2 regions of the Fusibacter sp. JL298sf-3 genome follow, and region 2 is predicted to be linked to the other one. Evidence: riboswitches for the same ligand, from Rfam matches in the RefSeq annotation. Region 2 holds a riboswitch; the other holds the start of a gene.
The links. A riboswitch is a leader RNA that binds a small molecule or an ion and turns the genes downstream of it on or off. The one in region 2 is predicted to bind lysine.
Positions count from the first base shown of each region.

Region 1: it holds a riboswitch for lysine, as region 2 does, so the genes downstream of both, lysA (diaminopimelate decarboxylase) here and ACR6HW_RS11150 (Na+/H+ antiporter NhaC family protein) in region 2, are expected to answer to the same signal.

Region 1 is NZ_CM132608.1:795,306-811,754, reverse strand. Features, by position in the region: gene dapF (diaminopimelate epimerase) at 1-655, opposite strand, end outside; gene ACR6HW_RS03930 (aspartate kinase) at 666-1,865, opposite strand; gene lysA (diaminopimelate decarboxylase) at 1,877-3,190, opposite strand; lysine riboswitch at 3,328-3,480, opposite strand; gene ACR6HW_RS03920 (Maf family protein) at 3,771-4,010, shown strand; gene ACR6HW_RS03915 (hypothetical protein) at 4,222-4,788, shown strand; gene ACR6HW_RS03910 (DUF5050 domain-containing protein) at 4,905-5,924, shown strand; gene ACR6HW_RS03905 (hypothetical protein) at 6,251-6,706, shown strand; gene ACR6HW_RS03900 (hypothetical protein) at 6,750-6,944, opposite strand; gene ACR6HW_RS03895 (ATP-binding cassette domain-containing protein) at 7,113-8,900, shown strand; gene ACR6HW_RS03890 (ABC transporter ATP-binding protein) at 8,887-10,644, shown strand; gene ACR6HW_RS03885 (DUF3885 domain-containing protein) at 10,908-11,507, shown strand; gene ACR6HW_RS03880 (APH(3') family aminoglycoside O-phosphotransferase) at 11,538-12,290, shown strand; gene ACR6HW_RS03875 (SPASM domain-containing protein) at 12,745-13,041, shown strand; gene ACR6HW_RS03870 (ATP-binding cassette domain-containing protein) at 13,053-14,636, shown strand; gene ACR6HW_RS03865 (YwbE family protein) at 14,721-14,915, opposite strand; gene ACR6HW_RS03860 (DEAD/DEAH box helicase) at 14,937-16,379, opposite strand.
Region 2 is NZ_CM132608.1:2,346,787-2,363,235, forward strand. Features, by position in the region: gene ACR6HW_RS11145 (S-layer homology domain-containing protein) at 1-2,313, opposite strand, end outside; gene ACR6HW_RS11150 (Na+/H+ antiporter NhaC family protein) at 3,114-4,682, opposite strand; lysine riboswitch at 4,758-4,936, opposite strand; gene ACR6HW_RS11155 (TetR/AcrR family transcriptional regulator) at 5,005-5,595, opposite strand; gene ACR6HW_RS11160 (MATE family efflux transporter) at 5,699-7,039, shown strand; gene ACR6HW_RS11165 (prolipoprotein diacylglyceryl transferase) at 7,543-8,322, opposite strand; gene ACR6HW_RS11170 (DUF4190 domain-containing protein) at 8,331-8,612, opposite strand; gene ACR6HW_RS11175 (methyl-accepting chemotaxis protein) at 8,857-10,863, shown strand; gene ACR6HW_RS11180 (putative bifunctional diguanylate cyclase/phosphodiesterase) at 10,881-12,539, shown strand; gene ACR6HW_RS11185 (chloride channel protein) at 12,536-13,801, shown strand; gene ACR6HW_RS11190 (magnesium transporter CorA family protein) at 14,577-15,509, opposite strand; gene ACR6HW_RS11195 (HD-GYP domain-containing protein) at 15,744-16,449, shown strand, end outside.

The DNA.
Region 1 (16,449 bases), 1.6 Mb from region 2:
CTGTTCCACAGGCGTCGGTGATACCGACGCCGCGTTCGTAAGTGACGACGTCCAGTGTGTGCGCGTCGACGACTTTGACAAAATTGACATTGATGCGCTCGGGAAAGAGCAGGTGGTGTTCGACGGCGGCACCGACGGTTTTAATGTAATCGGTATCGTGGGCGTCGACGAAGACGACGCTGTGAGCGGTGCCCATAAAGAGTGCTGTCAGACGAATGGTTTCACCTGCCACAGAGAGGGGGCAGTCGATAAACGTCTGCGCCGAATGTGTCGAGGGAATGGCTGAAGGCGTCCAAATAGGCGTGCCCATGTCCACTGACACCGTGTCCTCTGAAAGCAGTTCGACGCGACGGCTACCGCTGTCCGTCTCAATGGTAAAGGTGTCGGTAGAGACGCAGCCGCTCTGTTTCGCAAACTGTGCCAGACAGCGGATGCCGTTGCCGCACATAGGCGCTCTGGAGCCGTCGGCGTTGTAAAACAGCATGGTCACGGGGGCGCACTTGAGCACCATCATACCGTCGGCGCCGACGCCGCGTTTCCTGTGACAGACGGTGCGCGCCAGTGCGCTTAAATCCAGCTTCTGCACATCGGCCCATTTGAAGACGACGAAGTCGTTGCCGAGGCCTTGGTATTTTTCAAAGGGAATAGGGCGCATAAGACCTCCTCTACAAATTGAACCGCTGGGCGATTAACATGACGGCGCGCTGTCTGTCCGCTGCGTCGATGGTGTAGGAGATGCTGATCTCCGAGGTGGTTACTTGCTTAAAGGCGATGTCGTTTTCGGCAAAGAGTTCAAAGATGCTGGCGGCGACACCGGAGTGGTTCATCATGCCGATGCCCACTACAGAAAGTTTGACCTGTCCGTCGTCGATGACGCAAGAGACGCCCTCAATTTTTTGTGCAATGGTGTCTAGCGCCTCTTTGACGAAGCGTTTGTCGTCGGCGGGACAAGTGAAGCTGACGTCTACGGTACCTTGTGAAGGCGCCGTCTGGCTGATCATGTCCACGTTGACGTTTTGGTCTGCGAGGGTGGTAAAAATATTGGCGATATGACGCGCCGTGTAAGGAACATTCCGTATGGCAATCATTAAAATGCCGTCGCCAATGGAGAGTCCTGTAATCCATTTTTCTTCCATTTCAGTTGCCTCCGTAATCAGTGTGCCCACTTCTGTGCCGTGAGCTTTTGCCACATACAGGGGGACACTGTATTTCTTGCCGAGCTCAACGGCTCTGGGGTCGAGTACCCCGGCGCCGAGGCTGGCCATTTCCAACATTTCTTCGTAAGAGAGGTAATCGAGTTTACGCGCTTTTGGGTAAGCCCGTGGGTCGACACTGTAAATACCGTCGACATCGGTGTAGATTTCACAGGTAAAGCCCAGTGCCGCAGCCAGTGCCACCGCCGTGGTGTCGGAGCCGCCGCGACCGAGAGTCGTGATGTCGCCGTTTGAGTTGATCCCTTGAAAGCCGGCAACCACCACTACGGTACCTTCTGACAGATGGCGCTTGATGCCAGTTGATTCGATGCTGTGGATTTTGTTTTTGTTGTGCGGCCCGAGGGTTTGAATGCCCGCCTGTGCCCCAGTTAGTGAAATCGACGGTTGTCCCAAAGCCTCCAGCGCCATGGAGAGCAAGGCGATGGTCTGCTGTTCGCCGGTGGACATGAGCACGTCCAGCTCTCGGCCACCGGGGTCGCTGACGATGTCCCGTGCGAGGTGTATCAAATGGTCTGTGGTCTTGCCCATGGCGGAAACCACGACGACGAGGTCTTCGCCTTCTGCTTTTCTATCGACGATGCGTTTGGCGATGTCTTTAATTTTCAGTGTGGTGCCGACGGAGGTGCCGCCGTATTTTTGTACAATGCCCATAGGTGCCTCCTTTAGTCGATGTCGCTTAATAGGCAGTCGCCGCGCAATAGGTCGTCGTAAGTTTCGCGTTTTGCAATGCATTGGTGCCGGCCGTCTTTCACCATAACCACGGCGGGTTTAGGGCGCTTGTTGTAGTGGCTGGCCATGCTGTAGGTGTAGGCGCCGGTGCTTCCGACCACCACGAGGTCGCCCGCTTTAACCGGCGGTAGTAGCGTCTCTTTAATGAGGACGTCGCCGGATTCACAGCAACTGCCCGCCAAAGTGACATTTTCAGTGGCAACAGCATCAAAGGCATTTGCCAACGCCGCTTCGTATACAGCGCCGTAAAGCGCCGGACGCAGGTTGTCGGTCATACCGCCGTCGACAAATACATAGCGCTTGCCGCTGTAAGTGGTCTTCACGGCACTGGCGGTATAAAGTGTTACACCGGCATTTGCCACAAGGCTTCTACCGGGCTCTATCAGCAGTTTTTTCAAAGAAAGTTTTCTGGCGGCACACCCTTTTTCTACAGCAGAGAGGAGGGCTGCTGCCGCTGTTTCGAGGTCGAGGGCATCGTCGCCGTCGCTGTAAAAGACGCCGAAACCGCCGCCGATGTTCAGCACTTCCGGCGTCTGGTCGATCCGCGTCGTCACTGTGGCTAGGTAGTCTAGCATGACGTCGACGGCTTTTAAGTAGCTGTCAATATCGAAAATTTGGGAACCGATGTGGCAGTGTAGACCCTTAAACGCGATGTGTGGGTCGCGGTGTAGGGTCTCGATTAAATCGAGTGTCTCCGGTGCGTAGAGGCTTTCGCCGAATTTAGACGAATGCTTGGCCGTTCGAATGTACGCGTGGGTATGAGCTTCAATACCGGGATTGACGCGGAGCAGGACGCTTTGAACGCGGTCTGTCGGCGCCAGTAGAGCCGATAGTCTGCGGTATTCGTCGGCGCTGTCGAGGACAATGGTGCCTACGTCGTGCGTCAGCGCCAGCGTCAGTTCGGCATCGGTTTTAAAGTTGCCGTGAAAATAGACCTGTGACATGGGAAAGCCTGCACTGACCGCCGTGTAGAGTTCGCCGCCGGAGACCACATCTAGTGATAGACCGTATTTTGCCACGAGCTGACACATGGCGCGGGTTAAAAAGGCCTTTGAAGCGTAGAGGACGTCGGTGTCGAAGGCCGGCGAGACAAATGCCGATTTTACCGCTTGCATCTGCGTTTCTATCAGTTGTCTATCCATGATGTAAAGCGGCGTGCCGTACTGATTTGCCAGCGTCGTTACGTCTATGCCGCCTATGGTTAAATGGTGTGCCGCGTCGACGGCCATCGTTCCAAATGTTTTCATATGGTCACCTCATCTGTGTTTTTAGGTATAAAAAAATACAGCTATGAGCAAAAGGTCATAGCTGTACGCAGTTTGTTTTAGGGTGTGACAAGAGCCGCACCACAACGGTACACAAACAAAACGTTCCCTTTCGCCCCGCGCATTATCGCACTCCCGAACACAATTGGGCCATCGTGTTCAGACAGTTCTATATTTATTCAATATAGCCCCAAGAAGGTCGTCCCTTCTTTCGGCAAGTCACCCTTTCGGCTTTACGCCTACTCTTGATCCTTGCAGCCTCAGTAATGCACTGATTGGATATTCGATTTTGTGATTGTAGACAATCTTAACAGCGTCGCCACCAGTTGTCAAGTGGTTCAATTGAAAAACTTTTCTCAAAAGTAACTTTATTGCGAGAGAAAATGCGACAAAATTGACGCATTGAGATATTTGGGTGTCTTTGGAAACAGGTGATTGACAGCAATGCGTTTTTTAAGTAGGGCAAAAAAAGGTTAAAATCTGTTGGTCAACAGAAGCGATACGAGGCCGCTAAAACGCCTCTGTTACACAGGAGAATCGGGTTTGAAAAAGGAGGCCCAAGTTGGTGTTTGTCACACAGAACAAGACGTGGTTTATGTATATGGAAGAGATTTCAAAGGACTTACCAGTGGCTATGGAGAGCACTTTTCATCTGTCTTCAGTATCGGATGACGGCGATACCCCCGAGGCAAATGTCGTTCAAAAATCGCTGGCGTATTACCGCGCGTCAGGGATGCCGACACTGGCTATAGATGCGGCGTTGGTCGCCCATATTCAGGCATTTGTTAAAGATGCGCTTTAGGGGGAGAGAGTCTCAAAGAGTCGGTGGCGGATGGTTTGAAAGTTATCTTTATTTATAAGGTGAAAGAAGAAGGCGTGGTGTCAACCGCGTCTTTTTTGAGTCTGCAATGGGGCCATGTGAAAAAAATCTTGTGCGTTTCGAGAAAAACTTTAAAAAAGTGTAAGATTTTAGAGGGGCTGTTCGTTTATAAAGTAAAGGAAAGGTGAAATCAATGAAAAAGAAACCGTGGCTTGCATTAATTCTTATTGTGGCGATTGCTGTGGCCGCTTTTGTAACGCGACCGTACAACACTGTTGAGTCCAATGCGGCAACGCTCTACTACCAGAGTTATAAGCAAATGTACAGCAGTATTAAAGCGTATGTCGATAGGCTTGAATCGTACAACGCGACAAAAGAAGCGGTTTATCTCAAAGAGGCGAAACTTAAACTTGAACAAATCCGCGACAACATCACTTTGTTTAAACTTGCCAATCAAATTCAGTTCAGAAACACCTATATCAACGAAAGTGTGGAAAAAGCAGACTTCTTTATGGGGGAGAACTTAGTTTACTTTGAGTCGGTCTACTATGACGCTTGGAAAGTGCTCGAAGACTATCCCGATGCCGACGAGGCGGCCTTCGAAGCGTTTGTTGCTTCTAATAAAAAAATTTTAAATGGGTTAACGGCAAAAGTCGTCGGGTACGACGCCAAATCGAAAATTTATCAGGTGAAACTAGACGAGCGTAAATTGCCCATTCTGGAAGAGGGCATTTCGGAGGTGAGGGCTCTTTTGGATTGAGGCGCAAAGCCGTAATTGGGGGGCTATTTTATAGCGGTAGATCTCATCAAACGTATGAAGGCGCAGTGAATTGTGTCTTGGAGCGCTTTCGATGCCATAGGTTAGGAGGTTCTTTAATGATGAAAAAGCGTTTAATCGTTGTCGGTCTTGCAGTGGTGTTTCTTGTTATAGGCATGTTTCTAAAAAGCGATAGGAGCGCCATCGACTTCACTGTGCCAAGTGAAGCGAGCAATCTTATGAACCATGCTTACGGCGGACGCTTTTTAAATATGGGCGACCGCGTTTACTTCTCAATGAAGCTGGTTGTCGATTACAATAAAAGCATTTACCGAAATGGGTTCTACCAAATGAATCGAGACGGCACAGGCATTAAGAAACTGTATGACATAAATGCCCGTCATTTAAGTCATCACAAAGGCACCTTGTATTTTACAGATGTTGAGAACAGCACGATTTGTAAAGTGACCGATATCGGCGGAGAACCTGAGGTCGTTGTGGTTGGAACCCACTATGCCATTGATAAAGGTGGCAATCTTTACTACTCATCTTTTAAAGACAGAAGCTTTATCAGATGTTTGAAGTCAAATGGTCAGACGGTGCAGCTGTACGATGCGTACGCCGTTAACTTTCAAATCGAAGACGGGTTTTTGTATTTCATCCACGGCGAAGACCGCCGTATTTACCGTATGAACTTAAAAACGGGGGTCGTGACACAGTTGACCTCTGAGGGCATGGACAAGTACGCCGCCTATGGGGTACTGGGGAACCGACTGTATTACGTGGCAGAACATTTGTATGAACTCAATTTAGACAGTGGTGAGCGCAGAAAAGTGGTTGAAGACGTCGTCTACGGCTTTACGTTTCACGAAGACGCCCTCTTTTATGTGACACCGGATGAGAAAAACGATGCCTTTTATGTAAAAGTTGTCCCGTTAAACGGACGGGTTCAAACGATTGTCAAAGTCGTCTCTCAGGCGTGGCCTATGTACGTCGGTGGCGACCACCTGTACTTCAGTTGGATCGATTCAGATTCAGAACTTGTCCGTTTGAATTTTGAAGAAAAGGTTGTGGAATCGGTGATTTTACCTGAGGACAGAGAAAGCCCTCTTTATAAACAAAACGCTATTGACTTCTGACTTCAATAGCAAAATTCTTCTGCCCAGTTAAGGGTGCCGAACGCCTCACGCCATTATACGACACCTTTAACAGCACTCAAACAGGGGCAGTACACAGGGCGTTAAATAGACGAAAAGCGTTGAATTGCCGTGTGGCGTATGGTACATTTAAAAGGTAAAGGCATCCGGTAATTACATATTTTCTGACGCTCCAATGAGACGAGAGCACTTTAAAGACGCGCTTGTGAAATCATCTTTCCAAGCATTGAGCCCAAAAACTTAGTGGGCGTTTTGATACGCGTCAAGCGCATCATATGTTCTTAAAACTGAATAAGAGGAGGCTGAGCATGAAACATTACTTTAAAATCGGTCTTGGATTGGCACTTGCCCTACTACTTTCTATTTTGTTTATTCAGCGCAACGAGGGTGTCGTATTAAGCGATGCAGACGTGGAAAACGCGCTGATTTCACTACTCGATGAAACCCAAAAACAGGATGAGAAGGCTCTTGTCCAGACCTTGACGTTGGTCGATTTTAAGCGGTATTCTGATTTAGAGGCGCTGGCTGGCGACGGCCGAACAGCACCTGTTGAACTGGTCGACTATTGTGCCGGAGAAATGCCTCGTGGCGCCGAGGTGATCTTATTTCATGTCGATGTACAGTGCACAGATGCACGCCGAGCACAAGCGATGTACGGTATTGAAGAAGGGATCTGTTCATCGTACGCGGTTATCTCCAAGCGCTGGGGGCATCCGACAGTTGTCCATCAAATGGCGTGGGTTGAGCGAGACAGCAGCAGTTGAGGAACGCCTTTGAAGGGTTGTAAGAGGGAGGCTTCTAGTCGAGCTATTGATTAGAAGCCTTTACTGCTTCAATCAACTTGTCGAGTTTCTCAGATACGCCGGTGTACAGGGTGATGAGAATCGCTGTGAAAATCCCGAAGCAAAGGGGAGCACCTCCAAACGACCAAGCAAAAGTGAAGAACACACTGGTCGCCAGCGCCAAACAGACAAAGCCGAGAATTTGAAAAATTGCTTTCATACACAGTCCTTTCTATAAAAAAATACCAGTTGCTGACAGTGTACCACAGTTTGATAAAATATAAAATATTTACGATTTGATTTCTAGTACTTGTTAAACCATTTTAAAAAGAGCTCGATTGCACGAGTTAACGAACCAGATAGACACTAATTAAAGGAGATACAATCTGTGATAAAGCAAGAGTACATAAGGCAAACGAAAATACCCTTATTGAGTGTCATGGCACTCATCGTTAAAACAGCACCGATGTTGTTTGGATTAAGTCTATTATTGACCTTCTTAGATGGATTAATCGTTCCACTCATGATTGTTTATGTGGCAAAGTTCATTAATGCAGCTTTGACCATGACCAGTGAACACCAAGAGACGTTTAGGCTACTTTTGAGTTCAGTTGTCATCGTGCTTAGTTATGTCTATATACAGTTCAGTAAGCATACAAAGACCCTATTTTTTAGCATGCTTGAAGAGCGATTCAGATATAAACTCAAACCAGAAGTCATTAGGAAGCAATACGCCATTGATTATTCGCTATTTGAGGATGCTACAACTCAAAATCTTATTTATAGAGCGACCACGAATATTGAATCAAAATTAGTGGCTGTGATTCAAACCGTATTCTCTTTTATTCGTATTGGCATTCAAGTGATAAGTACTTTGTATATTCTAGCATTTTTTCTTAAGTGGAAGCTGCTCTTCTTTCTTTTGGTGTTTATGCCGTTGTTGTATATTTCTTTTAGAGGTGGCGTGAACGTATACTCTGAGGAAAAGAAAATCAATTTAATCACTCGGAAGATGAACTATTTATCTGAGATTCTGACGGACAGGGCGTCAAGTGCAGAGCGGAAACTGTTTGGCTTCTCAAATACTATAAACAAACGCTTCGAAGAAGCCCATCTGTATAGATCAAATCATAATACGATTGCCTTAGCAAGAGAGGTATCTAGGAGCAAGTTAATTAATGTTGTTATCAATTTGATGTTGATACCATTGATACTGGTTCTGGCGAGAGAGGTTCAAAACAATCGTTTAAGTGTGGGCTTGTTTACTTCTATATTAGGCAGTTCTATAAGTTTATCTAAGATTATTTCTAGTCAGTTATCAGATTTATTTCTCCAACTTGCTTCACACTCAGAGTATGCAAAGGACTTCAAGGCATTTATGATTTTGGATGAGAACAGTGAAGTTGGAAATCATGATGATGAATGTATTGAGTTTAATAGTCTGGTCATAAAAGATCTGTGGTTTAGATATCAGGGGTCTTCTGACTATGTCTTAAAAGGGGTAAATCTAGCAATCGAAAGTGGAAAATCATATTCTATGGTGGGGGTGAATGGTGCAGGGAAAACAACCCTAATTAAGATTTTAACGGGGCTGTATAGGACGTTTGAGGGACAAATCCTCATTAATAATAAAGACATCAGAACGTATTCATTTAATCAACTGAGAAATATGTTTTCCATAGTATCGCAAGATTATGCAAAATATTTTATATCTGTTAAGGACAACATTTTATTAGGAGATGAGAATAAAGACATTACTAAAATATTGAATGAACTTGAAATGAGTTCTTTTGTGGACCATCTTGAGGAAAAGGAAAATACGGTATTGGGTAAGCTCGATAAATCAGGTGTAGATCTTTCAGGTGGACAATGGCAAAAAGTTGCCATCGCTCGTGCTGTGATGAAGGGCAATCCTTTTATCATTATGGATGAACCGACGTCGAGTTTAAGCCCCAGTGCGGAAAGTAAAATATACGCCAATTTCATAGACATTGCTAAGGATAAGACTATGTTAATGATTAGTCATAGATTGGGGTCGACAAAAATCGCTGATGAAATTATTGTTCTTAATGAGGGTGTTGTTATAGAATGTGATACTCACGAAAATTTGATGAAAGATAAGACGCTGTACTCAGAATTGTTCAATAAGCAAAGTAGGTTGTATGATGAAAAATAAATTCAAGAGAAAATACCTATCAAAGATTCTTAAACACAGCTGGGATGCCAGTCCCAAAACTTTCTTAGCATTGATTGCCATATCGCTGGTGTTCAGTTTGTTAAAGTACTTCGATATAAAGATAATGGAGCTACTCATATCAAGAGTCGTTAACATTTTTGACGGACAGCCAATAAGCGTGTTGTATACACCGATGATTGCTCTGGCGGTTCTGTTGGTTTTAAACCCTGTAGTTGAATTACTGGAGTTCCTTGCTCAAGGTTATTTTTGGAGAAGGGGAAGTGGCCACTTAAAGTCACTTTTCCATAAGAAAGTATCTAAAATGGATTTGGTTGAGTTTGAGGATAACGGGAGATTTGATCAACTCGAGAAGGCCAATATCGGAAATGTGGAAGCCCCTGACGGTATTAGGATTTTGGTACAAGTGATGTTCTTATACATCCCTTTTTTCTTAGTAGTTGTCGTTTACCTATTTACAATCAAACCGCTATTAGTCGCCTTGCTGTTTTCTATTTCTATTCCGTTAGTTGTTACTGAATGGGTCAGGATGAACAGGCACTATGATTTCGAGGACAATAGTGCAAATATCAAAAGAAAAATTGAGTATTATGAGAAATGTATTACTTCAAAAGAAATGTTTAAAGAAACTTTGCAGAATAAATCGTATCCTTTTTTCAATAATCTCATGATTGACGCGTTAAAAACTTTCAGTCGAGCGTTCAAAGTGAGCAAACTCAAAGTATATAAAGTGGAGTTGCTATTAAGCATTTTGAACATCGCGGGGTATATAGGTGTCATCGCATTGTTGGTGAAATACCTTATTGACGGCATCGTTTCAGTTGGTGAGTTTGCAGCAATCTACTATTCGATAGATAGGATTGTGAACATGCTTAATCGACTTATAAGTGATATCGGGGTGGCACTGGTTAATATTTCATCGACGACATTTCTAATAGATTTCCTCGATGAGGATGAAAAAGTGTTGGATGTTTCTGAACTCAGTAAAAACAACGATATCAAATTAAAGAACGTATCTTTTAGGTATCCTAACAGCAACAAGAACGCGGTATCAAACATAAATTTAGAAATAAAGAAGGGCACATCGTTAGCGATAGTTGGTGAGAACGGATCTGGGAAGACAACATTAACAAAACTTATTTTAGGTTTGTATACGCCGACAAAAGGTTGTATTGCAGTTGGAGATAAAAACACCTCTGATTATGCAACATCCAGCAGGTTCCATAATGTCAGCTCTGTTTTCCAAAACTTCATTAAGTATAAATTAGATGTTAAAGACAATGTGACGATTAGTAATCTCCCATCCAACATGCCCCTTGACCAAGTAATGTCTAAAGTCAATTTGCCAACGGAAAAACTTAAGGCCGGTGAGAAGACAATTCTGGCAAAAGAGTTTGGCGGTCAAGAATTATCAGGTGGACAGTGGCAGAGGCTAGCGATTGCAAGAGGTATCTTTAGACCCCATGAGTTGATAGCGCTTGATGAACCCACTTCTGCAATTGATCCAATTGAGGAAGAGCATATCTTCACCATGTTTGATGAAGTTTCTAAGGATAAGACCAGTATTCTAGTGACGCATAGATTGGGTTCTGTTAAGATGGCAGATAGGATTATTGTAATGGATTCTGGAGAAATTGTTGAACAAGGGCGTCATCGTGCGTTAATTGAGGAAAAAGGAAAATACTATGAGTTATTTCAATCACAAGCCAAATGGTATGTAAGGTGATAGGTAGGGGGCGAATACACATCGGTTTTATAAATGCCAATCCATAAATATGTAAAACGACAAAGATTCATGGAGAGAGGATGTAACTGCAAAAAAGGTTAGAAGCCTTCACCGCTTCAATCAACTTGTCGAGTTTCTCAGATATGACAGTGTACCACAGTTTGATAAAATATAAAACATTGGTCATCAAATCGTTACATTATCTTGTAGATGCCTGTAACGGCCTATGGTAAAATAGTCTGCAAGAAGGGAGACATTAAGTGATGACATTTGAAACGATAAAAACAGCCCTAGAGTGGTTGATTATAAAAAAACCGCTTTTTTACAACGCCCCCAACGGTCTTCGATTTGAAATCGGAAACCCGGATCAGGCCATAGAAAACCCAAAGTATTTGAAAGACGCCGTCAATCGTTCGCTGACGTTGTACGAAACCCTGTTCGGCGACGACGACAGCCTTTATTTGATAACGCAGATGCCGGCGAACACGACGCCGGACGCCGTAGAAGCCTGTTTTAAAAAAACATGTGTCCCCTTGGGAACGGAGTTGTTTGAGCACCTTTACGACAGCAGTGAAACAGCAGGCGCCATGTGGCGACTCATTTACGAACTGGACAAAAGGCACTTGGATGCCAAGGCGCTCTTTGAAGGGATTTGCTCAGTGGATTTGGGGGAGGCCTGTGGCATTGATGCCGAAGTGTACCTTGTTAAAAGCGACTTGAGCACCACTCTGCATCTGTACGACGATCGGGGGATGGATGTGGTGGCGAATACCCCGGAAGCCCTTAGGCCACTATACCATCAATACAGCCGGTGGTTGCTGGCTTACGACAGGGATCGAATTGACGCGCAGTTTAGGCGCTAGTATGTATTTAGTAAACAGAGGAGGAGCGTTATGCAGTTACCGGAGAACATTGCGCAGTGCGTACAGGGAATGACCGCTACAGAGGAAGCCATTGGCCGTTCAGAAGCGACAGTCGTTCAGTACCACGATGCGCAGAAAACACTCTACTTAAAAATACAAAAAACCCATCTGGAGTTTACCCGAGAGCAAGCGATTATCCAGTGGCTCGACGGACAACTTCCCGTCCCTAAAATTGTTGCACAAAGCAGTGAAAATGGTAGCGACTACTTGCTGATGACTGCTGTGGACGGCGTCATGGCACACGAGGTTCAAGACGAAGAGGCGATGGTTTTGGCGCTGTCAAACAGTTTAAAGCAATTGTGGCAGGTGCCGGTGGAAGCTTGCCCGTTTGAGCACCGCTTAGCCGATAAGCTGGAATGGGCACGTATTCGCGTGGCACAAGGGCTTGTGGATGTCGAAGACTGGGAGCCTGAGACGCCATTTGATACGCCGGAAGCGTTATTTGAGTACCTCTTTGAGAATCGGCCGGAAGAAATGCCGGTGTTCACCCATGGCGATTTCTGTCTTCCCAATGTGTTTGTTAAAGGTGAGGCCTGTACAGGGGTTATCGACTGGGGGCGCGCGGGAATAGCCGACAAATGGCAGGACATCGCACTGTGTGTGCGCTCGATGCGGCACAATTTCGGAGACGATAGACTGAGCACGCGCTTGTTTGAGCATTTGGGCATTGAGCGAGACGATGAAAAAATCGCCTACTATATTTTATTGGACGAATTGTTTTAAAAGGCGTGATACAATTGATAAAGGGGCATGAAGATGCGGTTAAGCTGGGCAAGGACGCAGCCGTCTTCAGGCCGCTATGCGCCTATTAGACGAAATGGTACGGTCCCTCTCAGTAGAAACGGTTGTACATATATACGATAATCGCTCTGAAAAGAGAATAAGCTGTCTTGAACTTTAAAGGATACCGGGGAGATACCGGTATTTTTTTCTGATTTTTTTACGGCTTCGCAATTTTGTTTTTCGTTCATGAACCCGTCGCTTTTTTTATTGTGTTTACCTTGGTCGTTTGCTTACTTAAGACATTATCACATGTGAATCACACCATATCTTTAAAAAATGTCTTTTCATTTGACAAGAAAAATATATAGTTTAGAATAATATATGTATTAAAACAAATTATATAGGGGTAACTTATGAGAATTAAGCAAAAAAAGAAATGCGTTTCTATGTGTGGTTGTATACAGACAGCAGTGAAAATATCTATAAATCAATTGGCGAGGAAAAAGAAATCATTGGAACGGTAAAAGATTATCTAAATGATAAGATGTCTATAGAAAATAGTGTTCACCAAAAATGGCTTGATTCTTCTTATGACAGTAATTGTTCAAATTGCGAAGTGTTGCCTTTGTGTCATTCTGGTTGTATATATAAAAGATTTGAAACCAATGAACCCAGTCTGTGTATGAATAGAAAAGGAACATTCAAAAAAATACTAAAGATAACACACGAAGAAATTGAACGATCAATTTAAAAGAGGTGAATATGATTCGTTATATTCTAAAGAAGTGCAACAATTGTAAAGGCATGATTGCTATTTTTCTTACAACAAGTATACTGCTTTATGCGCTTGAAATTTTATTTCCAATGGTTTTCTCGAATTTTTTAGATGCCTTTATTTTAGAACCTAATTCCGCGTTAATTAAACAGACGATCTACATGATTGCGCCACTAGCAGTCATCTTTTTGATATGTACCTATGGGAAAGAAATGTATTATACGAAAGCGATGCAAAAAATGCGTTATGACACTCTTAATGAAATAGAATGTCATATAGAAAAAATCCCCTTATGTAAAGTGGAGACATATACCCCTGCTTATTTAAACGAACGTCTAAACAGTGATGTTATATCCATTCTTATGTTTATGTTTACACATTTTATTGAAGCGCTTCTAAAAGGAACTACACTGATTGTCCTTTTTTATCTTATTTTTAGAATACACCCTCATGCACTCGTAGCCGTAATCACGGTTTGTCTTACAAATACATTAGCTGGATTGTACTATCATAAAATGCTCTTTAAAAAAGGGTATACCTACAGAGAAGCCAATACCATTTTTTATGCCACCAACAATGAACGACTCTCCTTTATTAAACAAACCAAAAGACAGGGTTGGCAGGCGGGTATGATTAAGAGAGTAGAAAATGCATTTGAATCACTTTATAAAGCATGCCTAAGTTACACTCGTATTTCATCCGCAATAAAGGTAAGTGGGGCTTCTTCAAAATATATAGGTTTAATCTTAGTAGTAGCTGTTGGCGGACAGTTGGTGGTCACTGGGGAAATGTCCATTGGTGAACTTGTTTTGCTATCCACTTATACCAATCTGTGCATACAACAACTAACATTTTTTTTGTCCCTAAGTCAAAACTTCCAACATGCAAATGTGAGCTATGTGAGATTGCAAGAACTCTTATCAATGCCTAAGGAAACCGTTGGCCATCAGTCTTTAAACGCCATCGATAATATTGAAATTGAAAACTTAAACTATGCATTTGAAAACGACAAAAATTTTTATAATGGACTCACTTGTACTTTAAAAAAAGGATCGATATATGCTTTATCTGGAGATAATGGCTCAGGTAAATCAACTTTCTTAGATATTTTAATCGGACTAAGAAATGAATATACGGGGCGTATTGCCATCAATCAAGTGGATTTACGCGACATTGATACAAGTGCTCTAAGAGAAAAACACATTGCTTTTGTTGAACAAGAAATGATGCTTCTAGACATCACTTTAAAAGAAAACGTGCAGTTTGGGTTATGTCATTATTCCACTGAAGCACTTGAAAATGACATGCATTATTTTGGTATGAAAGACATTTTTTCACGTGAATCAGACACTAAAGTGTCTGGCGGTGAAAAACAAAAGATTTCTATCATTCGAGCTTGTCTTAAAGATTCAGATTTGCTGATTTTAGATGAACCCAACTCCGCATTAGATAAAGAGAGCACCTTACTTTTAAAGGCAAAACTCAAGCAACTTAAGTCCAATAAAATCATTCTACTGATTACCCATAACGATCAATTTGATGATATCATCGACTCTGTAATCACAATATAATCGCTATGAAAAAGCCCATTCTATACTTATAGAGTGGGCTTTTAAAACTTAATGCTGATAGTGCAAAACGCACTTTTTAACCTACTATAGAATCTCTTTCACCCTGCCCACTTGACCGTCCATAAGTCTCACTTTAATCCCATGAGGATGTGTCGGCGCATTGGTCAAAAGGTCTTTCACAACCCCTTCCGTTAAAACACCTGACCGCTGATCTTTCTTTAAAACGATTTTAACTTTTAATCCAGGTTTAATATCACTTCGGTTTTTACCACGACTCATTTGTTGTCCCCTAATCTTCTTTTATGCGTTCGCACGACTTACTTTTCTTATACGACCTTTGATGGCCTTAGTTTGCAATGCCTTGTAAACTTTTTCACCCTTGTGATTCAATATTTCGATAAAAGTAGAAACGTCGACGATGTTAATAATGCCAATATCGTCTGCACAAACGCCTTCAATGCCACATATTGCACCGACCACATCGCCTGCACGCATTTTCGTTTTCTTGCCCGCATTGATATGAAGCTTTAAAATCTCCTCGTCAAGCGCCGCCGATTTGTCAATTTTTTCTGCCTGTTTGGTGGCGAGTTTTTCATTAAAAGCCACTTGACCGTTTGACACGTCACTGAGTGTTGGTGCGACTTTCACCGGTATGTTTTCTGCCATTAACGTTTCAATGGCGTTTAAATATTGCGCCTCATTTGGTGAAACCAATGATATCGCCACGCCTTTACCACCGTTTCGGCCCGTTCTTCCAATTCTGTGTACATAGACTTCAGGCTCTTCAGGCAGTTCGTAGTTGACCACTAGAGAAATGTCTTCTATATCAATGCCCCTTGCCGCCACGTCTGTTGCCACAAGGTATCTAAACTTTCCTTTTCTAAACCGCTGCATGACTTTGGTTCGAGTATCTTGCTTCATACCACCATGCAACTTATTCACAGGGTAGCCTTTCTCATAAAGCACGTTGCAGACGGTATCTACTTCATTTCTCGTGTTGCAGAAAATCATACAGCTGTCAGGATTTTGGACAGTGGTTAAATCCACGAGACGCTTTAATTTTTCATTTTTATGAACCTCATATTGCCATTGCGTAATCTTGGGTTTAACCACTTCATGCGCCATTTCTATCAGTACAGGATTTTTCATCACGCGTTCACAAATCCCCCTAATGCTCTCTGGCATCGTTGCAGACAGAAGTGTCGTCACCACATTTTGAGGTAAAAGCTCGATAATGGCTTCAATCTGCTCTACAAAGCCCATATTGAGCATCTCGTCGGCTTCATCCAGTACAAAATATCGAATATTGGACAAATCCAAAGTGCCTCGACCTAAATGATCCAAAACGCGACCCGGCGTCCCTACTACGGCGTGAACTTTCTCTTTTAAAGCATTTATTTGAGGGCGGATGGGCGTTTTCCCATAGACAGCGACCACTTTCATCCGTTTAAATCGACCAATGTTAAAAAGTTCTTCCTTTACCTGTTCTGCCAGTTCCCTAGTCGGTGTTAAAACCAGCACTTGTGCGTCATGGTCGTCCCAATGGACTTGGTTTAAAATAGGAATACCAAAAGCAGCCATTTTACCACTGCCTGTTTGAGACTTAATCATGAGGTCTTGATTTGCCAAAAGTTTTGGAATAACCGTAACTTGTACTTCAGTGGGGTGATGATAACCCAATAACTTTAATGATTTCAAGAGACTTTTTTCTAAACCCAATGTCTCAAATTTTGTATTTTTCATGTTTACTCTTTTCTTTGATAGACGTTATAAACGACTATTATATCACAGATAAGACGTATAAAGAAGGTTT
Region 2 (16,449 bases):
TACAGACATTTCCACACGGAACATAACAGGTTTGGTAATGGCGCGTATCTTCTTTTCTTTGTGTAATTTTTCAATGCGTTGACTGAGTGCTTTGTCTATAAAATCGTCTACCACAATACGCATCTCAACGGATCGGACGTCTTCGGCTTTGATGTCTGACGCCTTATAAAATGCCGTAGGGTCTAGTGCCTTTGCCGGAACGGTGTATAGAGCGCCGCCCTTGGTCACCTGTACCATACTGTCTTTGGCCAACAAACGCTCGACAGCAGCGCCGTCTAGAGCCAATCTTTTGTGCGATGCTTTAAGTTCAAATTTGGCGACATCTGAAGCAGTGGCTTTTTCAAGTGCCTGCTTTGACGGCCTTAGAACCGTCTCCGGTTGCTTCGGTGTCGTCACTGGTGTCGATGGTACTTGAGGCGTGTTGTTGTTTTCATCCGGTCGATAGAGTTTTGCCGTTCTAAGCGGGAAGCGCTTTTCAAATGTTTTTAACCCTTCCGGTGTTTCACGATCCATTTGAATGACGAAGTGGTAAGGGGTGTCTTCTTTTAAATCGTAAAAGTGAAACATGTTTTGTGAGTCAATGACGCGTTCTACCAATTTGCTTCTGTCTACAAGCCCACTCGGCGTGTCTGGGTCGATAAGGCCTACGTAGCACTTGTTTATGTCCATTCTATTGGTATTGACAGTCACGAAAACCATGTTGGTTGATTGCATCGACAACTCTATCTCACCCCACTCCAAGGGCTCATAGGGACCTGTTTTAAATTCTAGATATTCGGGAAGTACTTGACGATAGACCGAATCTGATTCTAGAGTCTTGTAAAAGGCAACGCTGTATGGCGTGTCAAACTTTAACCCCTCAATTTTTATAATAGCCCCTTCCGCGGGTAGGGTATGTCCCCAAGAGTGTTTGACGTTTCGAAAATCGCTTTCAGTTTTGTCATGCCCTTCAATGAGGATTCGAGAGAGGTCGATGTCTTCCACATTGTTCATGTTTACTTCGATGAGGGCAAAGGTGTCGTGGACTTCTACAACTTTCGGCGTGCCGTCTGTCCACGCATCTTTGGTCATCAGATCTTGTGAAAAAGTAACCGGGTAGCGAATAATAGTGAGATCATCTAGGGTTGGGGTGTCTACTGATGCATAGGCGAGGACGAACTCATAAGTTTCACCGATGACGCAGTTGCCAATGCCTGCTCCAGTTTGATTGTATTTGAGTTCCCTAGCGACTTGCAGGTACCTTTCCAATACATTTTCGTTGGAGAGAGCGTTTTCAGATTTAATTACATTGGTATAAACTTTTGTCAAAGGCAAAGACTCATCCAAATCGGCACTAAAGAACAACCACTCTTCAGTCGTAAGATACGGGTCCACAGTGACCTCAATTTTCCCCCTATCATTGAGGTTGGGTTCCGTATAAGTAACTTGATTAAAGGTGATAGAATCTGTAGGTGCCGAGGTTACGCGATAAGTAGACGCCTTGTATACCTCTGCGTCTGTAGCTAGGGTTTTGAGCGTCTCTGAGTCGTTTAAAAGCGTCTGATGCGCGTCGTTAGACAACCAGAACCCCTTGTTTAAGCCGTTTTGAGACAAATAGGCCAAGGCCTCTTCCTGTGAATCGGCGATGAAGTGGTTGGTCTCTGTTTGGATTTTTTGGATTTTTGCCTCCATGGCGGCAGCAGTGGTTTTCAGTGCCTCGATAGTGGCGTCATCGGTGTAGTAGCGGTAGGCATTCCCTATTCTTTCGCCGACCCCGACGATAAACGTTATGTCTGTCTGAATACGGGCTTGGTTAATGTCATTGCGCAGAGCGTTTGCATCGCTAGAAGTCATAAACGACGTTTGGCCGGCCAGTGCAGCAGACAGTTGCGCTGAGTCTGTAAGAACCCCATCTGGAACGATTAGCGGGTTGAGATTCAAGAACGCTTCAGGCAAACTGCCGACACTGACGCTCCCCGGTTGCCAGTCGATGGCTTTAACCGTTTCGTAGACGTCGGTGAATTCGGTTTTGTAGCGTTCTGCGTCGACAGTCTCGTTTAGAATAACCGTTCTAAAGGCTTCGAACCCCGAGAGTGTTGTCTCGAGTTTGTTGTAGTCTTCCGGTGTCATAAAGACGCCATCTACGGAGACGTCCGAAGACTGAGACGCTTTAACGCAGTTGATATCTGTGTTGTAGCGGTTTAATTTGCCCTTGATTTCGGCGATGGCAGGATCGATTTCGTCTGTTGTAACGGCGGTGTTGGCGAACACCGGTAGTGTGCCGAACAGTACGACCAAAGCCATAACGAAGGCGAGTATTTTCTTTAAGTACATTGTGCCCCTCCTAAAAAATATGTGTTTGCCGCTGTACGGGTAATTGAATTTTAATAAGTATAAAGATACAACTAAGCAAACCATCCATATCATACCATTTATGAGTCAGCATGTATATACATATTATGTTAAATGTAATTAATAATAGGAATTAAGTTTTGTTTGTATACAGTATTACGCAAGTTAACTCTACGAAAATGAATATATACAATTAAAACTATATGCAAATAAATCCTAAAAAAGATGCTGGGTGAAGGGGGTGTCAACGCTGATAAAAGAGCGGAAAAATAAGGTGAAAACCATGTGTTGTTGGCATACGATTGTTTTCAATCGCCTGGAATGGGTAATAATAGAAAAAGATGCATAAGCGATAAGGTGCGAAATTTTTTTCGCGGAAGAGATGTTATTTTATTTTGAACTGTGATAAGATAGATTATAAGGGTGTTTAAAAATACATCGCGATTGTGTAAAAATTAACAAATAAGTCATAAAAAGTTTTCAATAAAATTATCAAAGTCTATTGACATTAAATTCAAGATAAACTATAATTATCTCAAGTTGATGTATCTTTGCATTGATGTTATATAACAGTATATCGATGTACATCAGCCGCGTTTAGGTGCGTAAGTGTGGCTTTGATCTGTTATCAATGCTTTATTACGTCCGAGAACCTACTCTTCTCAAGAGTGTTCGGTTGTTTTTAATGAGTAGGATTAAAAACAAACACAAGAGTGCCCACAGGAAAAAACCAATTCACCCGAATTGGTTTTTTCTTTTTTTGGAGCACCTGTATGTGGGGCTTATGGCCGCTGTCCCACCACTTTTAGAGTCCCTATAAGGGCTGCACCTCCAAGGAGCAGTGAGAAGATGGCGGGGAAGCCCAAGCCGGCTGGGATGAATCCTACAGCTATTGAGACGGCACCGACCAACAGGGCGTACGGCATCTGTGTTTTAACGTGTGAGAGGTGGTCGCAGCCAGACGCCATAGAGGACATAATGGTCGTATCTGAAATCGGCGACATGTGATCGCCCATTACTGCACCTGTTAGCACTGCGCCGATGGTGGGTATCATTAAGTCGACACCGCCGGTCATGTACGACAGCGGAATGGCAATGGGCATGACGATGGCGTTGGTGCCCCAAGAGGTTCCTGTTGAAAACGCCACAAGAGCCGGAATGAGGAACATAAATGTCGGAATGAGGAACGCGGGCACGTTCTGTCCGATGGTGTCCACCATGAAAGTGGCGGTTCCAAGTGCTTCGTTGACGTTGCCCAGCGACCAAGCCAGCGCGAGGATCATTGCCGGAACAGTCATGGATTTCACCCCTTCCACAAAGGCGTCGGAAGTTTCTTTCACGGTGAGGTTTTTACCGGCAACAGACAGTACAGCGGCTGTAATAATGCCTGCAAACGATGCCCAAAGCAGGACGACGCTGGCGTCGGCATTGGAGTAAGCTTCTCGAAGGGTGGCGCCGTCAAAGCCGCCGCCGTTTTGATAGAGGCCGATAACGGTGACGCCGAGAACTACGAGAATCGGCACCACGGCAAGGGGCCATTTAGAAGCGTTTCGTCGAATCACTTCCGACTGTGCTTTTTCTTTATGTGCGGCCAGTGCGGCGCGCTCAGCCTTTAGCATCGGCCCGAAATCGCGGTTCATTAAGATGACGACGAGGACGAAGAAGAGGGCGAGCACACTGTAAAAGCGAAACGGAATGGACTTTAAGAACACGTCGTAAGCGCCCATTTCCAGACCTAAGCTTGCGAGGCCTTCTTGGATGAGGCCCAGTTCCATACCGATCCAAGTTGAAATTAGAGCCATTGATGAAATCGGCGCCGCGGTGGAGTCGATGATGTACGACAGCTTTTCTCGAGAAACGCCGAGGCTGTCGGTGATGCTGCGCATGGTGTTGCCCACAATAAGGGAGTTGGCGTAGTCGTCAAAGAAGATGGCGAGACCGAGGAGCCAAGTGGAGAGCAGCGCCGAACGCGTGGTCAGGGACTTTTGAACGAGTAGGTGGGCGATGCCCTGGGTGCCGCCATTTTTATCGATTATCCCAATGAGACCGCCGATGGTGAGGCAGAACACGAGAATGGAGATGTTCCACGAGTCGGTAAGTGCGCCGACGAGGTGGGTGTTGAGTGCCTCTTGAAACCCGAGGACGATGTTGCCTGTGATGATTGAAGCCCCCACGAGGACGGCGATAAACAGCGATAGCAAAACTTCTTTTGTGAGCAGTGCCAGCACTATGGCGATAAGCGGTGGTAAGATTGAGAGCCAGCCGAATTCCATAATAAACCTCCAAAATACATAAGTGATGTGATCGGGGACACGTGCCGATGATGCGGCCTTCCAGTGTCCTGTAAGCATAAAAAAACACCCGACAAAGTCGGGTGCTGTATTCCTAATAACATAAATACGCGCGCGACATTACCTTTAACCCTAAGACGAGATAGCACAACGGTAGACAGCGGGTACTGCAAACCGACAGTCCTGCACCTGTTCGATGCAGACCCAGCAAAGGCTTTGGGCGCCTAAGCTTCGGCGGTGGTTCCTTTTCGTGAATGTCTCGGGCTTCCGACCTCTTTTCACGTACTCATAAACACCGCGCCTCTACCTCATCGACGGATGAGGTAATGTATTCAATTGAGACCCATTCTAGCACGGATGACGGCGTCGTGTCAACCGCTTTTTAACAAATGGCGTCTTTTGCGAACATTTTGTAATTCATGGTGCCGTCGATTTGCTTGAACAAAATGTCGATAATCTCGGTGGGCGATTCCCGTTTCCCGTTGTTTACCCACTGTACGAGGATGTTGACAGCAATTCCCGAACGCATGGCGAGAAAATAGTTATAATGGTCTATATCGACACCGCCCTCTGAGTAGTAGGCTTCTATGCCGCTGCGAAGTAGGGTGACAAAGGCGTCTTTGAGGATGTGGATTTTGTCTGAGACGATGAGCAGTTCGATAATTCTAGAGTCCGCTTCCCAGTAGGTGAGGAAGGGGACGATAAAGAACTGCATGACGTAGTCCGGTTTGCTGGCGTAGTATCGGTTTAAAAATGTTTTAAGCCCCTTGAACTTGAGATCGATTTCGTAGTGAAGAATATCTTCGATGTGGTCGAAGTTTCTATAAAAAGTCGCTCTGGCAACTTGTGCGGCCCCTGTGAGTTCTGTGACGGTTATCTGTTCAAACGCCTTTTCCGCCATAAGCTGACAGAGGGCGTTGTAGAGCCGGGTTGCCGATTCAATTGAGCGCTTGTCGTCTTTAATACGATACATTTGCCCCTCCTTTGTTTCTTATCTTTTGCCCGTGTTGACTGACAGTATAGCGTATGGAATAATAAGAGTCAAATGTTTCGTAAAATTGGGAAGAGAGGTCTGTATGAACGATAAACGCATATTGATTTTAAAGGAGTACCCCATCCCCAAAGCGGTGATGAAGATGGCGATGCCGTCGATTGTGGGGCTCTTGGTAATGGCCATCTACAACATTGTGGACACCATGTTTGTGGCTTGGCTGGGTACGGAAGCCACCGGCGCCACGCAGGTTGTCTTTCCCATGGTCGTCGCACTTGGCGCTGTGGGGATGACTTTTGGTATCGGCGGCAGCTCTTATATCTCAAGGCTCCTCGGCGAGGGCAACAAGGAGCGGGCTGAGAGTGTGGTCACGTCAAACTTTGTGTTGGCCATTCTCAGTGGGATTGTTTTAACGATTTTAGGTATTTTGTTTATTGTGCCGACACTGAAAATCTTCGGCGCCACTGAGCGGATGATGCCGCTTTCAAGAGATTACGGTACTTATATACTGCTGGGGTCCACGGCGATTATTACCAATCAGACGCTGAACAATTTGCTCAGAGCAGAGGGCAGTGCCAAGAATTCCATGATTGCCATGATTGTCGGTGCGGTGCTCAACATTATTTTGGACCCGATTCTGATTTTTGGGTTCGACATGGGCATTAAAGGGGCAGCTATTGCAACGACGCTTTCGCAGTTTGTGACCACGGCGATGCTCATCAGTCAGTACACGCGCAAGAAGAGCGTTCTTCGCCTCGACATCAAGCGCTTCACCGTTGACAAAGAGCTGATTTTGGAAGTGTTTAGAATGGGCAGTCCTTCGTTTGCGCGACAGATTTTGACCAGTATTTCCATGGCGGCGCTGAACCTGCTCGCCGGCGTTTACGGCGGTGCAGAAGCCATTGCGGCAATGGGGATTGTCCTCAGGACGATGATGATTGTCATGTACATTATTTTCGGTTTGTCACAAGGCTTCCAACCGGTGGCCGGGTACAACTACGGGGCCAAGGACATCGGCAGGTTGCGGCAGGCTTTTTGGTACACCATGGGCGTTTCTTTTGCCATTGCGGCGGTGTCTTCAGCGGTGTTCGTGCTCTTTGACGATGCGATTTTGGGCATCTTTAGGCCGACGGCAGAGGTATTGGCGCTGAGCAAATCGTTCCTCAAGGTGTATGTGATTTCGATTCTGCTCATGTCGCTGACCAATGTGGTGGCGGTGTACTACCAGGCGGTGGGCAAGAGCTTGCCGGCGTTGGTACTGTCTATTTCGAGACAGGGCCTGTTTTTGTTGCCGGCGGTGTACTTCTTGCCGATGCGCTTTGGCTTGACGGGGGTCTTTATTGCACAGCCGGTGGCCGATGTGCTGACGCTGCTCGTAACGGCGTATTTGTTCTCGAGAAATAACATCAAAACGCTTGAGCTTTAAAGGGGGACGGTTCTTTTGTGCCGAAAAACACTATCTCTTTCCATTAATGGGACTTTGGAATGAGGGGGTGTTTTTTTCTTTGAGCAATTCCAAAGGGTTGAGAGCAGAAGGAAGACTGGAGGGGAAGGTGGGAGCTTCCGCAGGTGGATGCCCTCGGTTCAGAGGTTTTCTAGACAAATGTTCAAATTTCAACGGTTGTTTGCGTAAGGTGTGTCCCTTTGGGCACGACTGGGTACGACTGAGCACGATTGGGCGTGACGGGGCGTGACTGGAAACCGTCAGACAAGCGGGTGTCGTTTGCGAGTCCCATGTGGAGGATGCCCTAGGCGACGAGAGTCCAGTGGCCATAGGGCGGTCGATGCACTGACGAAGGCTTAGAAATCACATGTGTTAATCGCTATCTATTAGGGCGTTAAATCCTTCAAATGACATATTTCGGACATTAAAGTCTCCTATCTAGCTACACAAAAAAGCCTTCTTTACAAAATAAGAAGGCTTTTGGTTTAATGTGCCGATGTGTCGGCTTTTCTTTTGGCCCAGAAGACGGCGGCGATGGCGAATACGGCGAGGCTGATCCACTGTGAGGTGGAGAAGAGCCAGAGGTGGCCGCGAACCAAATCGCCTCTGAAAAATTCCAGTGTAAAGCGCATTATTGCGTAGCTCATGGCGTAGAGTGCCAGCAGTTTGTAACCGTCGCGAACGCGGTTCATGGCGTAGACGAGGGCGATGAAAAGGGCGAAGTTCAAGCCGCTTTCGACAAGCTGTACCGGAAAGAGTGGTATGGCACTTGGGGCGATTAGCGATTTTTCAAAGGTGACGCTAAGCGGTCCGTCGTAAGCGATGCCGTAACAGCAGCCGGCGCTGAAACACCCCAGTCTGCCGATGCCGTGTACCAGTGGAAATATCGGCACGAAGCAATAGAGCATGCGTTCGATGGAAAGTTTGTACCGTTTTGCGTACCAAATGAGTGCAAAGGTGCCGCCGATGAGGCTGCCGTAAAACACAAAACCACCGGTCATTAAATGTAGGAATTCTTCCGGGTGCTCGATGAACACACGGCGTGCTGCCCAAATACGCGGTGCCTCGACGAAAAGATACAAAATCTTTCCCCCAATTAAAATGCCGAGAACGCCGTAAATGTAGGCAAATAGGCAATCTTCACGCGTCAGACCGGCTTTCCTTGAAAAAACCAGTGCCACGAGCGCCCCTACGAAGATGCCTATGAGGATGATCAGGCCATACGACGCAATGGTATGGCCTAAGATGTGTACCGTCGGTAACATGTGGTCTCCTAGTAGTTGTATTCAGAAGGCAGAGACGCGAAAATTCCGACACATGCAACACAAGCGGCAATTGTTAAAGACGTCAATACGAGTGAGATGATTGAGAGAACAATCCCCGCAGTTGCCATCCCCGACGGATTTTCTTTACGCGAGTTCAGACCCAGAATCAGACCGACAATTGAAAGAACGATTCCAATAAAAGCAAATACACCCGTAAAGATTGTGACGAGCGAAATAATCCCTAGGACAAGCGACGCAACCGCTTTGCCGTCGTTATTTCTTTGTTCCATTTGGTATACCCCCTTTAAAATAAGTGTTGTACTAAATCAATAGTTTCGTTTATTTTATCATTCTCAAATCCGCTGTGCAATAAGGGATTACCGATTTTGAAAATATAAAACGGCTCTCCCAATTTCCGTAAGTGTCGCAAATTCCCATAATATTAAAATAAATTAAATAGACGATAATTCTTAGTTAATATAAAATAACCTTTGGGTTATGGTTGTTAGAGAGTATACATTGAAGGAGAGTTTTATGAAGAGTATCAAAGCAAGGCTAATAGGCTATTTTTCAGCGCTCATTGCACTTGTTTGCGTATTGTTCGGGATTTTCACCTTGATGACCACAGTATCGATTGTCAAAGAAGAATCGAACTATCTCATCCAAACGGTGTCCGAGAATACGGGACAAGTCATTGAGAGCAAAAATGAGAACCATTTTGTTTACTTAGAAGGGGTCGCCAAGCGCGAGCTGATTATGGACCCCTATGCCAGTCTTCAGCGGAAAATCGACCTGCTCGCCTTAGAAGTGGGGGCGGGCAACCACTTCATCTACATGGGGTTTGCCGAAAAAGACGGTCAGTTCAAGGGCATGGACAGACGCGAAGTCGATATTTCCGAAGAAGCGTATTTTAAAGCGGCAATGGCGGGTGAGCGCGTCATGCTCAACCCAACCACCGGCCTAAGCATCGTCGAAGACGGTGGCCTAGCCATGGTTTACGCCGTTCCCGTAACGTATCGCAACAAAATCGAAGGGGTGGTCATCGCTGTGGCGGACGCTTGGACACTCTCTGCGATAACAGACGACCTCGGCTATGGCGAAAAAGGGTACGCGTACATGGTGGACTCCCAGGGCACCCTGCTGGCGCATCCCAACAGAGACTATGTCAGCAACCAACTCAACGTGTTGGCACAGGCAGAAGTTGACGACGCTTATAAAGCCATTAAGCCGACGATAGAACAAGCAATTGCCGAGGAGAGCGGCGTTTCAGAGTACAAATTCGGCGGTAACAATCTATTGGCGGGGTATTCTAAAATTGCCGACACCGATTGGACCGTGCTGGTCATTGCCGACGAAAGTGAAGTGTTGTCCGAGCTCCCGAGTATCAGAGGCAAGATTTATTTGATGACTATTGGACTATTTATATTGAGTGTCCTACTGTGTTATTATGTAGGTAAATCCATTGCCAAACCCATCCTCAAGACAGTGGAGTATTCCGAAAAAATCGCTGCACTGGACTTCAGCAGCGATGTCGACGCGTCATTGATCAACAGAAAAGACGAAATCGGCCATCTCGCAGGCGCCTTTCAAGTGATTATCGAAAACCTTCGCGGCGTCGTGCGCAATGTGGCAGTGACTTCCGAGCGGTTGTCGGCGGCGTCACAAGAACTTACAGCGATTACACAGCAGTCGGCGGCGAGCAGTGAAGAAGTGGCGAAAACCATTGAAGCCATTGCAGAGAGCGCCAGCGAGCAAGCAGAAGAAACCGGCACGGGGATGACCGGCGTCGAAGCACTAAGCGAAATTGTAGAAGAAGACGCGGCGCTGTTGGTGACCCTGAACGATTCGGCCAACGCAGTGAATCAACTGAAAGACGAAGGGTCGTCGTTGTTAAAAGAGCTCGAAGAGAAGTCCGTCTTGACAAACGAAGCGTCGCTTCGCGTCAAGCGCATGATCTTTGAAACCAAAGCCAAGACTGAAAAAATCAACACGGCCAGTGAAATGATCCGCAACATCGCCGACCAGACGAATCTCCTCGCTCTAAACGCCGCTATTGAAGCAGCGCGTGCGGGAGAAGCGGGCCGCGGTTTCTCGGTGGTTGCAGACGAAATTCGCAAACTGGCAGAACAGTCGAACCTCTTTGCCAATGAGATTTCTGAAATTATTCAGGAGTTGACGGCGAAGACCGGAGATGCCGTGGTGGAAATGACGGAGAACGAAAAACTCTTAGACGTGCAAATGCGGTCGATGGCTGAGACCAGCGACAAGTTTACGGGAATTTCCGATGCGGTGGCTCGCGTCGACGGCATCATCAACCGCCTCAACGCTTCCAGCACCAAGTTGATGGATGAAAAGGAAGGCATTTTAACCATTATGCAAAAGTTGGCCAGCATTTCTCAAGAAAATGCAGCCGGCACAGAAGAAGCATCGGCTTCTGTAGAAGAGCAAACAGCGGCACTTGAGCAGATTTCAAGCTCTAGCGCATCGCTTTCTGAGCTCTCTGAAGAGATGCAGGAAATGATTCGCAAATTTACACTATAACACATCGAGGGGGCGCAATGTTCTTGGATAAGGCAGTGAGTTCGAACTACAAAATTCATAATTTTACACATCTCAACGCCGCTTATGCTCTATGGAGCTGGGATCTGGAAGCCGCCCCCCTCGAATCTTCACTGGGACTTGAGGAACTTAAAATCTGGCGGGGAAAATTGCACCCTGAAGACGCAGGCGCCGCTTATGACAAGCTGCTGCACTTTATTAACAGCCGGGAGATTTTCTTTGAAAACACCTACCGCATCGAAACGGTGTCCAGCGCGTACCGCTATGTGTTCACAAAGGCCATCGCGGAACGCAACGAACAGGGGGCATTGCTACGAATGTCCGGTATTCACATCGACATTACCGACCAGATGGACATGAAGTCTCAGATATACAGGCTTTCCAATTACGATGAAATGACCAGACTGCCCAACACATCAAAGCTCTGGGCGGATTTTGACGCCTACGTCGCACCGCATCTCAACACGAAAAACATCTACATGGTGTGCGTCGACGTCGACAATTTCAACTACATCAACAACAAGCTCGGCTACCACATCGGCAATGAAATCATTCTGAAGGTGGTCGAGCTCCTTAAACAATGCACACAGCCAGGCGACTATTTGGCGCGGGTCAGCGGCGACGAGTTCGTCTTAGTCATCGCCAGGGATTTCAACACTTACGATATTAATAGGGAACTGAAGGGGTTCCTCGATTTCATGCGCAGTCATTTGAGACTTGAAGCGTACCACGCGCAAATCACAGTAAGTGCCGGCTGTTCTGTCTACCTCAATCACGCTCAAAACTTACATACATTGATGCAAAAGGCCAATACGGCTCTACACTACGCTAAAAAACAGGGAAAAGACCAGTACAGAATCTATGAGAAAGACCTTGAAAGCGACGCCTACCGCACCATCGAGTGGAAGCAGCAATTGAAGGAGAGCATTAGAAACAGCGAACTGGAGATGTACTACCAGCCGATTTACGCTTGTGCGTCTGGGGAATTGGTGGGGTTTGAATCGCTGTGTCGGTGGTATCATAAAGTACAGGGCTATGTTCCGCCAAGTGTGTTCATCAAGATTGCAGAAGAATCCGACTTGATTATCGAACTCGAAAAATGGATTATTCGGGAGGTTTTTCAACAGGTAGAGCACTGGAATCAGCGGTTTGAAAAGCACTTTTTCGTCTCGATCAACCTCTCTGCCAAATGCATGACGGCTTACGATTTGCCCGAGTACCTAAGCCAGTTGCTCAGGTACTACACCATTCGAACAGAGCAAGTGGAGTTTGAAATTACTGAGACCAGCGTCCTTAAAAACCTCAATCTCTCGATGAAAACCCTCAACGCTTTAAAGGGAATGGGCTTTAAAATCGCTCTGGACGACTTCGGAACGGGCTATTCTTCTTTGAACTACTTGCGTTCCCTCCCCATTGACAAGGTCAAACTCGATAAGACGTTTATCGAATGCATGACGACAGATGAAAAGGATCAATTTTTGGTGAAGACGATTATCGATTTGTCTCGGGGGATGGCGCTTAAAACAGTGGCTGAAGGCGTTGAGACCGATGAACAAATTCTTCTTTTGAGGCGCTTTAATTGCGACTTCTTACAGGGCTATTTCTATTCTAGGCCACTTCATGTTGACGATGTAGAGAAATTGAAAGGTATTTTATGACGGAAAGACGATTGGAACATTTGGAGAATTTTGCGATTGCCATTGTCATCGGCATTGCCACCGGTGTGATTGCAGCGGGTTTCAATGAGGCGGTGGTACGACTCATCCAGCTTACGTCACCTGCACTCAGTTGGCACCGACTGTTCTATGTTGCACTCCCCCTTATCGGTGCGGGTCTGACCTATGTGATTTACCGCTCGGGCATCGATCGGGACGACATGGGCTTCGGCGTCGGTCAAATTCTCGTGGAACTGCGCTATATCAAACGCCAAATTATCAAGCCTATGGGGCTTGTCTTCAATACGCTTATGAGTCTTGTGACTTTGGCCACAGGGCTTACAGCAGGCCGTTTTGGCCCGACGGTGCACATCGGTGCTTCTGTGGGGTCTTTTGTTGCGTATCGCATGAAGTTAAAGGCCGAGAGCGTGCGCTTGCTCATAGGCTGCGGCATCGGCGGGACGCTTGCCAGTGTGTTCGGTCTTCCGTTTTTTGCGGTGGTGTTCGTGGTGGAGGTGATTTTTAGGGAAGCGGTTTACAAGAACGTGGCACCGCTTCTGATTACAACGTATGCCTCCTACGAGCTGTCTGCCACTCTGGGGTTCAGCAAGCCGCTCTTACCGGTGGTTTCGGATTTCTCGGGGTTTGTGTGGACGCAGAATCTGATTCTGTTTTGCATCGGCTTAGGGTGTTTTACCGGTGTGCTTTCAATTCTCTACATTAAGAGCCTTGAGTGGTGGCAGGTGGCGCTGGGCAAAATCGGAAGTCCCCACAAGCGCCTGTTTTTTGGCGCGCTGCTAGTTGGACTCAGCGGCTTTGTCTTGCCGATGCAATTCGACTTGCACAGCAGGACTTTGTCCTTGATTCTGGGGACGACGCTGTCGGTGGGGACGCTTTGTCTGTACATCGCTCTTCACTTGATGACGACGGGGATCACGCTAGGCGCCGGCTTTGTAGGCGGCAATTTTTTCCCGGGGATCGGCATTGGCGCAGCAGCAGGTGTCCTCTATACGAAGTTTTACACGTTGGTGCGTCCGGTACAGTTTGATGCGCAGAGCGTCGGCATTTTGGGCGCATGTGCCATGATGGCCGGTTTTCTCAATGCGCCGCTGTCGAGCATTGCCTTGTGTGCGGAGCTGACACAGTCTACTGCATTTGTGTTGCCGATTATCCTCATTTCGGCGCTCTCCACGATTTTTACTCAGGTTGGGCTCAAACGCGATGCCTTTACTCAGGCGGTGCAGAACACCATAAAGAAAATTTAAACAAAGGGGGACGGTTCTTTTGTGCCGGATTCACCTTGATATTACCAAAAATGGTGTGTGGGTATAATGCAGCTGCGACGGCATAGAGTAGGGTTGGAATACTTGCAATCACACGATATACCCATCGTTTTTTCCGCGGACAGCACCGGTGGTCGGGCGTGCATTTAAGGCCCTGTGTGCTCAAGGCCGAGACATTAGACCAACGTAAAACCGCCTTCTGCAACAGCTGGTGCCCATCATGTGATGTGCCGGTGTGCAGAAGGCGGTATTTTGTATGGATGGTTTGAGTTCACAGGCGTTCATAAGTGCAAGTGGGTATCGAAGGCACACCCAAAAATGGAAAAAACCAGTGTTTTCGAGCACAAAAGAACCGTCCCTTAAAGTGCAAGGGCTTTTGGGGACGGTTCTTTTGTGCCACAACCACCTTGATATTACCAAAAATGGTGTGTGGGTATAATGCAGCTGCGACGGCATAGAGTAGGGTTGAAATACTTGCAATCACACGATATGCCCATCGTTTTTTCCGAAGACAGCACCGGTGGTCGGGCGTGCATTTAAGGCCCTGTGCGCTCAAGGCCGAGACATTAGACCAACGTAAAACCGCCTTCTGCAACAGCTGGTGCCCATCATGTGATGTGCCGGTGTGCAGAAGGCGGTATTTTGTATGGATGGTTTGGGTTCACAGGCGTTCATAAGTGCAGGTGGGTGTCGAAGGCACACCCAAAAATGGAAAAAACCAGTGTTTTCGAGCACAAAAGAACCGTCCCCAAAAGCGTTAAAACATTTTCTTGCGCGCCATGAACAAAGCGAGGACGCTGGAGAGCGCCATAGAAATAGCGATAATAATGGCAAAAGCGTGCGGACTGCTTGTGAGTGGCACCGGCACATTCATACCAAAAAAACTGGCAATCATCGTTGGAATCGTCAGGACAATGGTCACCGACGTCAAAAACTTCATGACGATGTTGAGGTTGTTGGAAATAACAGAGGCAAAAGCATCCATTGTACCGCTGAGGATGTTGCTGTAGATGTTGGCCATCTCAATGGCCTGCTTGTTCTCGACAATAACGTCCTCCAGAAGATCCTCGTCTTCAGGGTACTTTTGGATACTGGCCATTTTAAGCATTTTTTCGAGAACGATTTCATTGCCGCGAAGAGACGTCGAAAAATAGACGAGACTTTTTTCAAGGGCGAGCAACTGAATCAGTTCCTTGTTTTTCATGGATTTATGGAGTTCCTTCTCAATCAAACTGCTGAAGCGGTCAATTTGCTTCAGGTAATTGAGGTAGTAGGTTGCATTTTTGTACAGGATTTGCAGAATGAAACGCGTCTTCTTAAACGTGTAGAAACTTTTTATTTTTCCCGACATAAAATCGGCAATTAAGGGTATCTCTTTGGTACATACAGTTATAATATTTTCACCGGAAAGAATAATACCGAGTGGCAATGTCGTGAAAATACTCGCACCGTCTTCTTTTTCTTTAAGCGGAACATCGACCAAAATTAAGGTGCTGTTGTCCTCCGTATCAATACGGGAACGCTCCTCTTCGTCAAGTGCCGCTCTCAGATGATCTTCCTCGATGTTAAACCGCTGGGCAATCATTTGGATTTCCGAAGCGGTGGGCGCGACAAGATTGATCCAAATGTTGTTTTCAATCGCATCGAGCTCTTTGAGTTGATCGTCAAGTGTTTTAAATAATTTGATCATGGGTGGCTCCTTTCATAGCAGCGACAGCTCTATGAAAAGAGTGGACGCTGCTGTTTTATTGAGTTGTGTTCAAATGCCAGGGAACAGTGTCCATATGTCTACTCCTTTTCTTTCAGTACAAATCCATTTCGTCATTATACATGAAAATATAAGCGGTGGCAAGTCTTGGGGGTTGCACATTGATAAATTTAAGCGTATAATGTCAACTTGATATCAATAAATGAGGATACAGGTATGAGACTAGTAAATATCTTTGAAATGTCACCGGATGACTACATAGCGCAAAACATCTTTTCAGCGACGGGCTCACTGCTTGTTAAGTCGGGCACGCCCATTAGTGTGAGAGTAATCAACACGCTGAACAACAACAAGATTTTTTCCGTATACGTCACCGATGAGATGACCGAAAAAATAAAAGAAGAACTGGGACTGGACGAGGCGTTTGATTTGGAAGATATTATCGACCCCAATTTGAGACGGACGTTCAATCAAAACATGAAAGACCAGTTTGAGCGCTTTAAAAAGTCGCGCGGTATTGGCCGATACAGTGCGGACGGCAACGATTTTATCGACCACATCACCGATATGGCCCAAAGTATTGTAGGGGAGCTCACTGTAAAAAAAGACCCCGTTGTGTCGCTGACGGATATTAAGCATCTCGACATATACGATTACGAACACTCTGTGAACACGGCGATTTTGTCGGTGTTGACGGGGATTAACATGGGGTTTAGTGAAGCTGACTTGACCGTACTGGCGCAGGGGGCGCTATTGATGAACGTCGGCAATGAGTTTATCGTCGACAAAATTAAGCAAAAGGAAGACGCTGTAGATGCCGACGAATGGCTGGTGTTAAAGCGCCACACATTGCTCGGGCGCGAGCTACTTTCAGACCGCACAAGCATCAATGCCTATGTGAAAAACGTCGTATTAAACCATC